Regions from separate parts of the Streptomyces sp. NPDC028928 genome, predicted to be linked through region 1. Evidence: riboswitches for the same ligand, from Rfam matches in the RefSeq annotation. Region 1 holds a riboswitch; the other holds the start of a gene.
What was found. Region 1 has a riboswitch for guanidine ahead of ACZ4U1_RS06485 (DMT family transporter). Riboswitches for the same ligand answer to the same signal wherever they lie in the genome.
Positions count from the first base shown of each region.

Region 2: it holds a riboswitch for guanidine, as region 1 does, so the genes downstream of both, ACZ4U1_RS18440 (MBL fold metallo-hydrolase) here and ACZ4U1_RS06485 (DMT family transporter) in region 1, are expected to answer to the same signal.

Region 1 covers NZ_JBVHVI010000002.1:140,586-147,715, reverse strand. Annotated here, with positions in the region: gene rdgB (RdgB/HAM1 family non-canonical purine NTP pyrophosphatase) at 1-547, shown strand, start outside; tRNA gene ACZ4U1_RS06505 (tRNA-Leu) at 589-673, opposite strand; gene bcp (thioredoxin-dependent thiol peroxidase) at 895-1,362, opposite strand; gene ACZ4U1_RS06495 (DUF3618 domain-containing protein) at 1,477-1,806, shown strand; gene ACZ4U1_RS06490 (GroES family chaperonin) at 1,829-2,188, shown strand; guanidine-III (ykkC-III) riboswitch at 2,235-2,307, shown strand; gene ACZ4U1_RS06485 (DMT family transporter) at 2,343-2,663, shown strand; gene ACZ4U1_RS06480 (transglycosylase domain-containing protein) at 2,674-5,553, opposite strand; gene ACZ4U1_RS06475 (ABC transporter permease) at 6,725-7,130, shown strand, end outside.
Region 2 covers NZ_JBVHVI010000007.1:121,811-128,940, reverse strand. Annotated here, with positions in the region: gene ACZ4U1_RS18455 (GMC oxidoreductase) at 1-365, opposite strand, end outside; gene ACZ4U1_RS18450 (alpha/beta hydrolase family protein) at 742-1,935, opposite strand; gene ACZ4U1_RS18445 (DUF3592 domain-containing protein) at 2,099-2,530, opposite strand; guanidine-III (ykkC-III) riboswitch at 2,630-2,697, shown strand; gene ACZ4U1_RS18440 (MBL fold metallo-hydrolase) at 2,711-3,589, shown strand; partial or broken gene ACZ4U1_RS18435 (DUF2201 family putative metallopeptidase) at 3,619-3,762, opposite strand; partial or broken gene ACZ4U1_RS18430 (hypothetical protein) at 3,761-4,105, shown strand; gene ACZ4U1_RS18425 (glycoside hydrolase family 43 protein) at 4,330-5,715, shown strand; gene ACZ4U1_RS18420 (DedA family protein) at 5,821-6,459, shown strand; gene ACZ4U1_RS18415 (hypothetical protein) at 6,778-6,951, shown strand; gene ACZ4U1_RS18410 (DUF2625 family protein) at 6,993-7,130, opposite strand, start outside.

The DNA of each region.
Region 1 (7,130 bases):
CATCCTGGCCGAAGCCGGACTCCCCCACGAACTCGTCGGCGCGGACGCCTTCCCGGACGTCCCCGACGTCAAGGAGACCGGCGTCACCTTCGCCGAGAACGCCCTGCTCAAGGCGCACGCCCTCGCCCAGGCCACCGGTCTGCCCGCGGTCGCCGACGACTCCGGCCTCTGCGTGGACGTCCTGAACGGCGCCCCCGGCATCTTCTCCGCCCGCTGGGCCGGCCGGCACGGCGACGACCAGGCCAACCTGGAGCTGCTGCTGGCCCAGCTCTCCGACATCGCCGACGAACACCGCGGCGCCCACTTCGCCTGCGCGGCGGCCCTCGCCTTGCCGGACGGCACGGAACGGGTGGTCGAGGGGCAGCTGAGGGGGGTCCTGCGGCACGCCCCCGCCGGCACCAACGGCTTCGGCTACGACCCGATCCTCCAGCCGGAGGGCGAGACGCGGACGTGCGCCGAGCTGAGCCCCGAGGAGAAGAACGCGATCAGCCACCGGGGGAAGGCGTTCCGGGCGCTGGTGCCGGTGGTGCGGGAATTGTTGGGCTGAGAGCAACCGAGGGGCCGTCCGGATGGACGTCCCCTCACGTGTGCGGCCGGTGGGACTCGAACCCACACGGGATTTCTCCCACGGGCACCTAAAACCCGCGCGTATCGCCTATTTCGCCACGGCCGCCCCAAAACGGACTTTTTATTTACAGGCCGTTTTGCCTCGCTCAGTGTACGGGGCTGCGCCTTTCTCCGTACGCCCCCCTCGGCTCTCCAGCGAGAGCGGACGACGACCCCTCGGCCGTCATCGCCCACCTGAAACGAACCGGTTATCGGCAGTGCCGTCCGGAAACGGAGAGCGGCCCGCACCGGGAAGAAGCCGGGGCGGGCCGTCGCTGCAGAGGTGGCTCAGATGCCGAGGTCCTTGAGGATCTTCGCCACGTGACCGGTGGCCTTGACGTTGTACAGGGCGCGTTCCACCTTGCCGTCCTCGTCCACGACCACCGTGGAGCGGATGACGCCGACGACCGTCTTGCCGTAGAGCTTCTTCTCGCCGAAGGCGCCGTACGCCTCCAGGACCCGCTTGTCGGGGTCGGCCAGCAGGGTGACCTTCAGGGACTCCTTCTCGCGGAACTTCGCGAGCTTCTCCGGCTTGTCCGGCGAGATGCCGATGACGTCGTAGCCGGCGGAGGCAAGGACCTGAAGGTTGTCGGTGAAGTCGCAGGCCTGCTTGGTGCAGCCGGGGGTCAGGGCGGCCGGGTAGAAGTAGACGATGACCTTGCGGCCCTTGTGGTCCGACAGGGACACCTCGTTGCCGTCGGCGTCGGGGAGGGTGAAGGCGGGGGCCACGTCCCCGGGCTGGAGTCGCTCGCTCATCGGACTAGCGTAACCGGGGGGCCTTGCGGTGCGGTCCGGCCGCGAGCTGACAGACTGTTCGAGAACACCATCAACCAGCATCAGCAGACTTCGGCAGACTTCGGAGGCCGTACGGTGGCGGACACGTCGGACACCAGAACCCCGGCGCAGATCGAGGCGGACATCAGGCGCCGCCGTGAAGTGCTGGCCGAGACGCTCGACGAGATCGGGGTGCGCGTGCATCCGAAGACCATCGTCGGGGACGCCAAGGCCAAGGTGATCGCGAATGTCGATCACACGGTCGGGCGGGCGTACGTGCAGGTCAACCGCGTCGTGAGCGATGTACGGGCGCGGTTCGTGGATGACGAGGGGGCGCCTCGCCTGGAGCGGGTCGTGCCCGTCGCCCTCGTCGTCGTCGGGGTCGTGGGGCTGCTGGCCCTCGGGGCCCGGCGGCGCAGGGACTGATCGGGGCAGGTAGGTTCAAGGCGTGAGCGCCAACAGAAACCAGCACAGCACTCCCCACCACGACAAGCTCCCCATCCGGATGCTGCACGACCGGGTTCTCGTGCGGCAGGAGACCGGTGAGGGCGAGCGGCGGTCGGGGGGCGGCATTCTGATTCCCGCCACCGCGGCGGTCGGGCGGCGGCTGGCCTGGGCCGAGGTCGTCGCGGTCGGTCAGAACGTCCGGACGGTGGAGCCCGGCGACCGCGTCCTGTTCGACCCGGAGGACCGGGCGGAGGTCGAGGTGCGGGGCGTGGCGTACGTGCTGATGCGCGAGCGCGACCTGCACGCCGTCGCCGCGGACCGGTTCGAGGGGTCGGAGGACTCCACGGGGCTGTACCTGTAGAACGCACTGCGAGAGGGCCGGTGACCATCGTCACCGGCCCTCTTCCGCATGCCTTTGTTATGTTCGGGAGGAACCCGACGAGACGCGCCGTACCGGGTCGAAGGCAAAGACGACGCACCCCGAAGAAGAGTCACCGTGTCTCGGAGGTGCCGTCATGGCCTGGGTTCTGCTCGTCGTCGCCGGTCTGCTGGAGGTCGGCTGGTCGATCGGGATGAAGTACAGCGAGGGTTTCACCCGTCTCGTCCCGAGCCTGTTCACCGGCGCCGGCATCGTCGCCAGCATGGTCCTGCTGTCGTGCGCCGCGAAGTCCCTGCCCATCGGTACGGCGTACGGCGTGTGGGTGGGCATCGGCGCGGCCGGTGCGGCGGTGCTCGGCATGGTGGTGCTGGGTGAGCCGGTCACCGCCGCCCGGATCTTCTTCGTGTGTCTGCTGCTGGTCGCCGTCGTGGGGCTGAAGGCGACCGGCGGCCACTGACACCGGCGTGTCAGGTGCCGGGGAATCCTCCGGAACCCGTGTCGGTGCCGGTGGTTCCGCCGCCTCCGTCCGTGGTCGTACCGCCACCGGTCGCCGCCCCGCCGCCGGCGGCGTCGCCGCCCGTGGTCCCGCCGCCCGTGGTGGTGCCTCCGTCCGTGGTGGTACCGCCGCCGGTGGTCGTGGCGCCCCCGTCCGTGGTGGCGCCGCCGTCGGTCGGAGTGCCGGTGGCACCCCCGTCGGCCGGGGTGCCGGTGGTGCCGCCGTCGGTCGGGGTGGCGGTCGCGCCGCCGTCGGTCGGAGTGGCGGTCGCGCCACCGTCGTCCGTGCCGCCGTCGGTGCCCGGCTGGGCGCTGCTGGTGGCGGGCGGCTCCTGGACCACGTCGGCGCCCTGCTCCAGCTGGAGGTCGAACTCGCTGACCGGCTTGCCCTTCAGCGCGTTGCGCGTGTACTGCGCCCAGATCTGGGTGGGCGGGCCGCCACCGTTCATGCGGGCCTGGCCGAGCGCCCCGTACAGCGGCTGGTGCTTGGCCGTCACCGGGTCCTGGCCCATGACGGAGACCACCGTGGCCAGGTCGGGGGTGTAGCCGGCGAACCAGGCGGCGGTGTCGCTCTCCGCGGTGCCGGTCTTGCCGGCCGCCGGACGGCCCGCGGCCTGCGCGGCCGTGGCGGTGCCGCTCTGGACCACGCTCTGCAGGACGGAGGTGGTGGTGTCGGCGGCCTCCCGGCTGACGGCCTGCTTGACCGGCTCGTCGGGCAGCTCGATCTCCTCCCTGCCCTCCTTGGTGATCTTCTCGACCAGCGTGTACGTGCCGTGCTTGCCGTGGTTGGCGAGTGTGGCGTAGGCCTCCGCCATGTCCAGGACGCTGGCGGTGGCGGTGCCGAGGGCGATCGACGGGTACGGCTGGAGGTCCGGGGTGTCGGAGGGGACGCCGAGGTCGATCGCGGTCTGCTTGACCTTGGCGGGGCCGACGTCGACGGCCATCTGGGCGTACACCGAGTTCACCGACAGGTCGGTGGCCTTGCGGACGGTGATCGGGCCGTACGACCGCTGGTCCTCGTTCTCGGGGGCGTAGGCGCCGCCGCTCCAGCCCTGGACGGGGCGCTGGTTGGTGCCGTCGTAGACGGTGTTCGGGGTGATGGTCCGGCCGTCCTGGGTGGTGGACCCGTTCTGCACGGCGGAGGTGAACACGAACGGCTTGAAGGTCGAGCCGACCTGGAAGTCACCGCGGGTGGCGCCGTTGGTGTACTGCTTCACGTAGTCGATGCCGCCGTACATCGCGACGACCTTGCCCGTCTTGGGGTCGACGGAGGCGCCGCCGGCCCGGACGTAGCTGTCGGCCTTGCGGTTCTTCTTGTCCAGCTTGGACATCAGCTGGTCGTCGACGGCCTTGACGAAGGCGTCCTGCCGGTTCTTCTGGATGGTGGTGGTGATGCGGTAGCCGCCGAGCGCGAGGTGGTCGGCGTCGATGATGTTGTTCGTGGTGAGGTACTGCTTGACCGCCTCCACGAGGTAGCCGCGCTGGCCGGACATGCCGGTGGAGATCGTCTGCTCCTTCGGCATCGGGAACTTCATGCCGGCGCGCTTGGACTCGCTGAGCCAGCCCTTGGTGACCATGCCGTTCAGCACGTAGTTCCAGCGGGCGACGGCCGCCTTCTTGTTCTCCGGGTGCGCTACGACGTCGTACTCGCTCGGCGCGTTGACGAGCGCGGCGAGGTAGGCGGCGCGGGCCGGGTCGAGGTCGGCGGCGTCCCTGCCGTAGTAGGCCTGGGCGGCGGCCTGGATGCCGTAGGCGTTGCGGCCGAAGTAGCTGGTGTTGAGGTAGCCCTCCAGGATCTCGTCCTTGGACTTGTTCTGGTCGAGCTTGATCGAGATGAAGAACTCCTTGGCCTTGCGGGTGACCGTCTGCTCCTGGGCCAGGTAGTAGTTCTTCACGTACTGCTGGGTGATCGTCGAGCCGGACTGCTTGCCCTTGCCGGTCGCGGTGTTCCAGGCGGCTCGGATCATCGCCTTGGGGTCGACGGCCGACTCCGTGTAGAAGTCGCGGTCCTCGGCGGCCAGTACGGCGTGCTGGGCGTCCTTGGAGACCTGGGCGAGGCTCACGTTCTCCCGGTTGACCTCACCGTCACGGGCGAGCTGCGAGCCGTCGGCGTACAGGTACACATTGCTCTGCTTGGTCGCGAACGCGTTGGCCGGCGGGATCTTCACCAGGGAGTAGCCGAGGAAGAACAGGCCGATGACGAGCAGTACCCCGACGAAGAAGGTGCCGAGCACCATCCGCCACGTCGGGATGATCCGCCGCCACCCGGTCCGCTTGGGCCGCTTGCCCTTCTTGGCCTTGGCCTTGGCCTTGCCGTTGCCTCCGGCGGTGTCGGCGTCGGCTGCGGCGAGGAGGGTGGTCCGGTCTTCGGGCGAGGCAGCGTCGGGCTTGGCGGCCTGGGCACCGGCGGTGCCGGCCGCACGGGCGGCACGGGCGGCACGGGCGGCGGCCGGGGAGGAACCGGCGGCGGCACCGGCACCGGACGCGGCGGCAGCACCGGACGCGGCACCGGACGCGGACGCGGCGGCGGCGGCCTGGGCACCGGCTCCGGCGGCGCCGGCGGTGCCGGCCGCACGCGCGGCACGGGCAGCACGGGCGGCAGCCGGGGAGGAACCGGCGGCAGCACCGGCACCGGCCTCGGTGGCACGGTTCGGGCCACCGGGGCGGGGCACGGTGGGGCGAGGGGTACGACCGGAGGGGTCCGGCTTGGCGGCGGCGGCACCGGGACCGCTGGGCTCACCCGCGCGGGGCGCGTTGATCCGCCGGAGCACCTGCGTGGTCTCGGGCGCCTGGGCGGCATCGCCCGCGTTCGCGGCCTGCGGCCCCTTGGGCGGGGTGATACGCCGAAGCACCTGCGTACTCTCGGCCGGCGCCTGCCCGGCCCCACCCGGGCCACTGGGCTCGGCCGGCTTCTTGCCACCGGAACCCTTGCCGCCGGCGGCTCCGCCACCGGCGGCCGAAGCAGCACCGGACGCCGAACCGCCGCCGGACACCGGGCCACGCCCGGAGCCCGGAGCGTCACCGGCCCGCGAGCCCCCACGGGTGCCCGAAGCACCGCCGGAGCCCACAGCCGAACCACCCCCGGACACCGGACCACGACCGGAAGCCGAAGCGTCACCGGCTCCCGAGTCCCCACGGGTGCCCGAAGCACCCCCGGACCCCGGGCCACGCCCAGGCGCCGAAGCTCCGCCGGACGTCGCGCCCGCACCGGTGCCGATGGGCCCCGTCTGCTCCGTCCGGGCGCCACGGGCCGCCTGGCGGGCCCGCGCCATGGAAGCCGTGCGGTCCGGAGCCCCTGAGTCCGCCGCGCCGGAGCCGTCCCCGGACACCGAACCCGCCGAGCCAGACCGCTCCCCGGACACCGAACCCGCCGAGCCAGACCGCTCCCCGGGCACCGAACCCGCCGAGCCAGACCGCTCCCCAGACACCGAACCCGCCGCGCCAGACCGCTCCGCGGGCACCGAGCCCGACGCACCGGACCCACCCCGAGAGGCCGAACCCGCCGCGCCCGAGCCGTCCCGGGACGCCGAAGCCGCCCGGCCGGCGTCGGACCGGGAGCCCCCGGTCCCGGCGCCGCGGGTGTCCTCGGCGGTGCGCCCGGCGCCCGGGACCCGCTCGGGTCCCTCGGCGCTCTGCGGCTTCCCGCTGCCGCCAGGGCGCCCGGCGGGCCTGCCGGCCCCCCGGGCAGGGGGTTCGCTGGGGTCTGGTGTCGGGCTGTGCGGCTTGTGGCCCCCCGGGGTCCCGGGCCCTTCAGCCGGCAGCGGCCTCTTCGGTGCCACGCCGTCGTTCGGCTGCTGCGGCTGCGGCTCGTCGCTCATGTCGTGCACGGACTCCTGTTTTCAGCGTCGTACGTTCCCGTACGCCTCGTACGCTTCTGCGCTCCCCCTGTTTGAAGACTCTCGCACCTGGCGTTCCGTTCCCGGATTCCGGCACGCTTCCGGCGGAAAACGCGTGGCCGGCCACCGGGCCTCCGGACTAGGCTCCTGCGCTTCGGTGTCGAGCAGTCCGAGGAGGTCGACTTGCGTGGGCGCGGGACGGTTGTACGCGGCGGTCGCGGCAGGGGGGTTCCGACGGTACGCGACCTACCGGGCCGCCACTGCGGCAGGGGTGTTCACGAACACTGTCTTCGGTCTCATTCTGGTCTACACGTACCGCGCGCTGTGGGACGAGAAGCCCCATCTCGGGGGGTATGACCAGGCGCAGGCCATCACCTACGTCTGGCTGGGGCAGGCTTTTCTCTCGACCCTTGCCATCGGGGGTGGCGGCGTCGAGGACGAGTTGATGGAACGCATCCGTACGGGGGATGTGGCCGTCGACCTGTTCCGGCCCGCCGATCTCCAGTTGTGGTGGCTGTCGGCGGATGTCGGCCGGGCGCTCTTCCAGCTGCTGGGGCGGGGGGTCGTACCGTTCGTGTTCGGCGCGCTCTGCT
Region 2 (7,130 bases), on a different contig from region 1:
GAGACCAGCTCCTTGTAACTGATCGGCCAGTACTCGCCGGATCCCGCCAGGGTGTCGTCCTGGGGAAACCAGTTCTCGGGTTTGCGCAGCAGGACGTTGGCGTAGATCAGCGAACCGCCACCGAGTCCGCTGCAGACGACGGCGTCGAGTTCCGAGAAGCTCCACACGTCGAACATGCCGTGCAGCCCGTGGTCCGGGGCCCAGAAGTTGGACGCGGTCGCGTGCGGCCCGCGGGGAAATGTGCCCGGCGCGTAGGCCCTGCCCCGTTCCAGGACGCAGACACGCATCTGTGCTTGCGCCAGTCGTGCCGTCATGACCGAGCCGCCGAAACCCGAGCCGATCACCACGGCGTCGAAGCTTTCCATGCCGGCTGCCTCCGAGAAGCGTCGAGCCCCTGCGCAGGACAGGCAAACGTTCATGTCTTTTCATTGTGACGCGGCCGGTCGCGAGGCGCATGCCGAGCATGTTCGTGCCGAGTTCACAACCCTCCGCACGTACTGAAGTCACGCCGCGCTTCGGCGAACGGGGAGGGCCTCGAGGCGGCCCGGCCCGTCGGCGTTGTCATGCGTAGAGGGACTCGCCGGGGGCCGGTGCGGGTGGGGTCGAGGCCGCGCAGCACATCACCTCCACCCACTGCGACGATCCGGCAGCCCGAACGCCGACCGCTTCTGGAACGGACCGCCGTCCCACGCGTACGGCGCCGGACTCGCCCGCCTCGCCGGCAACCGGCGCCGTCGCGTCTCAGGGCAGGAACGTCACCTCCGGGAACGCCCGGGACGGGCCGTCGAGCAGATGGCCGCGTCGGTGCCGCAGGTGCAGGTCGAAGAACGCGAGCGGGTACGCCTGCTGGATACGTACCGCCCGGGCGGGGGCGAGGGTGCCGATCCAGCCGCGCAGTTCCTCATCGCTCATGCCCACCGCCGCCGCCAGCTGCGGGATCAGCACCTGATTGTCGCCGTAGGACGCATGGACAGCGCCCTCGGCCTGGATGTTCAGCCGCCATCCGCGCAGGCGCGTCCAGAACTCGGCGACGCTGGGCTCCTCGGCCCGCGTGAATGCGGCCGTCATCATCATGAACGGCCGGTCCAGGTCGCCGGTGACGACCGGCAGCATCGGTCCGTCGAGGCTCAGCCCGGCCCGGACCCGCGGATCGTCGAGCATGAGGCGAGCGGTCGCCGTGCCGCCCTTCGACCAGCCGGACATGCCGACGCGCCGCGGGTCGACCGCGCCCGTCAGGCCCGTCGGCAGGGGCCGGCCGTCGGCATCGGGATTGCGCCCGGCGGCCAGGTCCTCGACACAGTCGAGGATGAATCGGATGTCTGCGGCGAAGTCCGCCGGGCCCATCGCGTGCTGCGGGTCCATGAGCGGCGTGCGGACCCGCCCGTCGGGGAACTCGGTGAAAGCGTCGTAGGTGTGGTCCGCCGTCACCACCGCATAGCCGTGGCTGGCGAGTTCCTGCACCATGACGGTGTGATCGGCGCGGTGGCTGTGCGCGCCGTGCGAGAAGACGACGACGGGCAGTTCCCGGCCGCTCCGTCGCACCGGGGCGCTCTGGTGGCCGGACGTCAGCGGCGCCTGTACGGCGTCGACGGGAAATCCCGCGGACGCGAGCAGCCCCCGCAGCGCGCCGGCGGACATCCACGGTGCGAGCGGGTACCGCCGGACGTCCCGGGCGGGGTACCAGACACTCGCCATCAGCTCCCGATGGCGCCCGGGGCCGGCCACGGGATCCGGGCGGGCGGTGTCGACAAGGTGCAGCGCCACCGTGCCCACCGGGTACGGCCCGGTCGGCGCGGGCAGCGTGAGCTGCGCGGGGGCGGGCGCTTGCGAGGCTGCCGCCCGGGCAGCCCCGGCGAGGCCGAGCGGCACGGCAGCGCCGGCCGCCAGCGCGGCTCCCAGCAGGTGACGGCGCGTCCAAGCCTCGTGCGGGGGCAACGGAGTGGTCGAGGGTCCGACCACCGGACGGTCAGCTGTACCCGCGGCCGAACGTCGGTGGGGTACGCCAGAATTGGTACGCATGGGTGCGACGCTGTCATTCACAGCAGCCGTGCCGCATCCGCCCACCGCATGCAAACCAGGGGCGCATCAGACCACTGGTCTACATCCGTGGTGTGAGCAGCCGGACGAGCAGTACCGTCACCGCGCCTATGGCCAACACCGATCCCAGCACCGTGAACAGCAGGTCGACGGCCTTCATGTCCCAGCCCTCGATCGCGAACCGGTGTGGGGCTTTCGGGTCGTACCGGACCGTGACGCGCGCCCCGACGGCGAACGTGTTTCCCAGGGTTCCGCGGCCGAACCTGGACGGGTACTCGCACGCGGTTCCGTCTCGGGCCGTCCAGGCCGCGACCGGGTGGTAGAACGTGCCGCCCTCGTCGCCCCGGCTGACCTCGTGCCGGACGATCCGGGCCTCGGTATCGACGCCTGTGCGGCGCAGCGCGCCGGCGCGGCGGAGACCATGCACACCGAACGCAAGGAAGACCACGCCGATCGTCAGGGGGATGAGGGAGAAGAGCCATGCACGTTCCATGTGTCCTGCGACGCATGCGTTGGGATGTCGGTTGCGTGTCAGGTGGCAGGGGCGGTCCTCCGCCACCCGGTCCTGTTGTCCGGTCGTGGTAATTTCGCCGTGGCAGCTCGTAGGTGCTTGCCCCGGACGAGATGTGCGCCGTACCCGGCCCGCCAAGACGACGCACTCGAAGGAGACGTCATGGACGCGGGCGCACACCTGATCGATTTCACGTCGGCGCCTCTTCCGCCTCGTCCGCTGGGTGTCCGGTGGATTCACGGCTCGCCTTCGGCCAAGCACAACACCGATCCGGACATCCAGGTTCATCCGTACGACGAGCACACGTTCATCCTGCGGCAGAACAAGGCGGTCAACTATGAGGCGCCGTTCATGTTTCTGCTGTTCGGAAACGCCCAGGCGGTGCTGATCGACACCGGCGCCACCGCATCCGCCCGGTTCTTCCCGCTGCGCCGGGTGGTCGACGAGCTGATCGCCGGCTGGCTCGCCCGCCACCCCCGGGAGCGGTACCACCTGCTGGTGCTCCACACCCATCCGCACGGTGACCACATCGCGGGAGACGGCCAGTTCGCCGACCGCCCCGACACCACGGTGGTCGGCGCCGATCTGTCCACGGCCTGGAAGCATTTCGGCTTCCACGCGGACCCCCGAGCCGTGGCGCGGGTCGACCTGGGCGGGCGTGTACTGGAGTGTCTGGCCACCCCGGGCCACCACGAGGCATCCGTCACGTTCTACGACCCCTGGACCGGCTTCCTGCTCACCGGTGACACGGTCTATCCAGGTCGGCTCTACATCGAGGACTGGCATGCCTTCGCCCGGACGATCGACCGCCTGATCGCTTTCTGCGACCGTCGACCGGTCACCCATGTGCTCGGCTGCCACATCGAGATGACCGGGCAGCCAGGGGTGGACTATCCGATCCGCACCACCTACCAGCCCGACGAACCACCCCTCGAGATGACCGCCGGCCACCTGCGCGAGATCCGGGTGGCGATCGAGGAAATCGGCGACCGGCCCGGCCGGCGCGCCTGTCCTCTCTTCATCCTCTGGCCCTTCGCATGACGACTCCGCTGCGTGTGCGAGCCGGGTTCTCAGCCGATGGTGACGACACGTGGCCAGGGCGGTGGGGCGTCGGGGACGTATTCGGGATCGTCCTCGTCCACGGCGCGCGTGGGACGGGGGAAGAGTCCGACGACGGTGCGGCAGGGCGGCTGCGCTGAGGGCCATGGCGTCTGCGTCCGCCGGGAGTCCGACGCGCCCGTGAGCGCCGCCCTCCGCGACCGGATCCACGCCGCGCTGAAGAAGCAGTTCGGCACGTGGATGGCGGCGATGGTGGTGAACGGCAGGGGGTACAACGCCTGGCCGTACACCATCGTGCCGGTCAACATCGTCGGCTGGGCGGTCAGGGACCGCGCCACGCTCCAGTGGACCGACGACTCCGTCGACGTCTACGCCGGAGTCCTCGACGGCGCCGGCGCCCCGCAGTGCGCCCCCGACTGCGGCCGTTTCTTCCACCAGGACGGCGACTACTCGAAGTGCCCGAGCGGTACGGCCCGGCACTACGACCAGTCGCTGTGGCGGCAGCGCCACCCGGATCACCGAGTTCGACACCTGGATGCTGCGTGACTTCTGACGCCAACTGAAGAGCCGGTACGGGTACTGACCGCGCCCACCGGTACGGGTACTGCCCCGGCCATCACCGGCCGAGTGATTGACGCGGCCATGACCACAGCCCTACCGTCCGACCGGAGAACCGAACCCCGTTCGACATATCGACCACTTCGACGCCCCCTGGAGCACGCATGACCCCAGGTCCCCACCTCTCCCGCCGCGCCTTCCTCGGCATGGCCGCCGCCACTCCCCTCGCCGTCACCGGCGCGCTGGGTGCCGGCGCAGGAACCGCCCACGCCGCCGGCACGGCGTACGCCATGGCCTACTTCACCGAGTCACCGAACGGCACCGGCACCGACTACGGCCTCCACCTGGCCGTCAGCACGGACTCGCTCAACTGGATGCCGCTGAACCAGAACAAGCCCGTCGTCACCCCCACCGAGGGCGCGCTCGGCCTGCGGGACCCGTTCATCCTGCGCAAGCAGGACGGCACGTTCGTCGTCCTGGCCACCGACCTGAAGGGCACGGACTGGAGCTACGTCAGCCAGTACGTGCACGTGTGGAACTCCCCCGACCTGCGGACCTTCACCGGCTACCACCGGCTGAAGGTGCACGGCCTGAACACCCACGCCTGGGCTCCGGAGGCGTTCTGGGACCCTGGGCGGGGCCAGTACGCGCTCATCTACTCGGCGGTCGATTCCAGCGGACACAACGTGATCATGGTGAACTACACCACCGACTTCGTCACCGCCTCCGCCCCGCAGGTCTTCTTCGACCCCGGCTACGACGTGATCGACGGGGACATGGCGGTGGGGGTGAACGGGGTCAACTACCTCTACTTCAAGAAGAACCAGACGCTGGTCGGCGCCCGCTCCACCAGTCTCGCCCCGGGCAGCTTCCGGGAGTTCAGCACCGGAGTCGCGCACGGCGGCACCGAGGCGCCCACCCTGGTCAGGTCCCCCGACGCCGGGAGCTGGTACCTCTGGGGAGACACCTACACGCCCAACGGTGTCTTCTACGCCTGGCAGACCACCGACCTCGCCTCCGGCACCTGGACCGCGCTCGACCAGAGGGCCTACACCCAGCCGGTCAACTCCAAGCACTGCGGGATCACACCCCTCAGCACCACCGAGTACGACAACCTCGTGGCCCGGTGGGGCGCCCCCTCCTGGAACCGGCTCAAGTCGTACAACTACCCGGCCCGTTACGTCCGTCACGCCAACTACGTCGGCCGTATCGACGAGTACCCCTTCGACCCGTACACCGACTCGCTGTGGCAGCTCGTGCCCGGCCTCGCCGACAGCAGCGCGGTGTCCTTCCGGTCGGTGAACTACCCGACCCGCTATCTGCGCCACTACGACTACCAGCTGCGCCTGGACGCCGACGACGGCACGTCGGCCTTCGCGGCGGACGCCACCTTCCAGCGCACGGCGGGCCTCGCGGATGCGAGCTGGTCGTCGTTCTGCTCGTACAACAACCCCACCCGCTATCTGCGCCACTCCGACCACGTCCTGCGGATCGACCCGGTCTCCACGGCCACCGACCGGCAGGACGCGACCTTCCGGGTCGGCTACTGACCCGGCGCGGACGGGCTTCGTACGGCCGAACGGCGCGCACGAAGGCGCCCGGCGCGCGATGCTGGGGAGCGGAAAGGTCCCCGAGGAGGCCAGGAGGCTCGGCCGGTGCTCGCCGTCAACCCGATGGACAGCGCCTCGGTGCTCGCCGCCTTCGGCGCGCTGGGCGTCCTGGTGGTGGTCTTCGCCGAGTCGGGTCTGCTGGTCGTCGGGTTCTTCCTGCCCGGTGACACGTTGCTGTTCCCGGCCGGGGTGCTGTGCGCGGGCAGCGCCCACCAGCCGCCGCGGCTGGCGCTGTGGCAGGTGCTGGTGTGCGCGGCGGTCGGGGCGGTGGCGGGCGGCCAGGTGGGCTATCTCATCGGACGGCACGGCGGCCGGGCCCTGCTCGCGCGCACGTCCGGCGACCGGGTGCGGCGCGCGGTGGCGCGGGCGGAGCGGCTGCTGGCGCGCTACGGCTACGGCAAGGCACTGGTGATCGGCCGGTTCGTACCGCTGCTGCGGACGGTCCTGCACCCGGTGGCGGGCGCCCTGGGCGTGCCCACCCGGACCTTCACCCTCTGGCAGACGGTCGGCGGGGTGCTGTGGTCGCAGACGCTCGTGCTCGCCGGATACACCCTGGGCGCCTCGGTCCCGCACATCGACGACTATCTGCTGCCGCTGGTCGCCGTGGTGGTCGTGGTGTCGCTGCTGCCGCTGCTCCCGGAGGCCCTCCGCGCCCGCCGGAAGCGCCGCGACTCCTCGGGCTGAGCGCGCGCCGTGAGGGCCTGGCCGGGGACGTGCGGGGGCCCCGGGAGGTCGGCGGGGCGGCGGGGCCGGGCGCCGGCCAAGACCTGGAGCGGTGGGTACGGCACGATGGGCCAGTCGGAGCCGAGGACGACCCGCGCCCCGGCCTCCCACACGTCACGGTGAGGTCGGCTGCACGGAGGCGGCGGCGCCGAGCGGGGCGAAGCGCCGGCGCGGTGCAGGTCGGCGATCACCGGGGTGCAGCGCTGCGGGTCGGGCCGGTGGGCGTGCGCCGACTCACCGTGGCGGTCCGGCGCTCCGAGCCCGTCGCTGACGCCCGCGGTGGCCACCGCCCCGCACAGGTCGGAGGAGCCCGCCGGCACCGAGATCGAGCAGCCGGGCGGAGAGCAGGACGTCGACACCGTCCACACCGGGCCGGTGGCCGCCGCCCTGGGCGGCATCGGCCTGGCCCTGCCGGCGAGCCTGGTGGTGGCCCCGGGGTCTACGCGCTGCTGATGCGACGGACCGCCACCGCTGGGTGAGGTCTCGGGGTGCGCTCACAGCTCACCGAGGAACCCCGGATCCGCCGGACCCAGCTGCCGGGCGAAGTCGGCGGCCACGCCCACCACTTCACGCAGCGGTACGGCGCGTCTGCTGGTGGCCGCCAGATCCTCGTGCGCCTCCTCGGACCACAG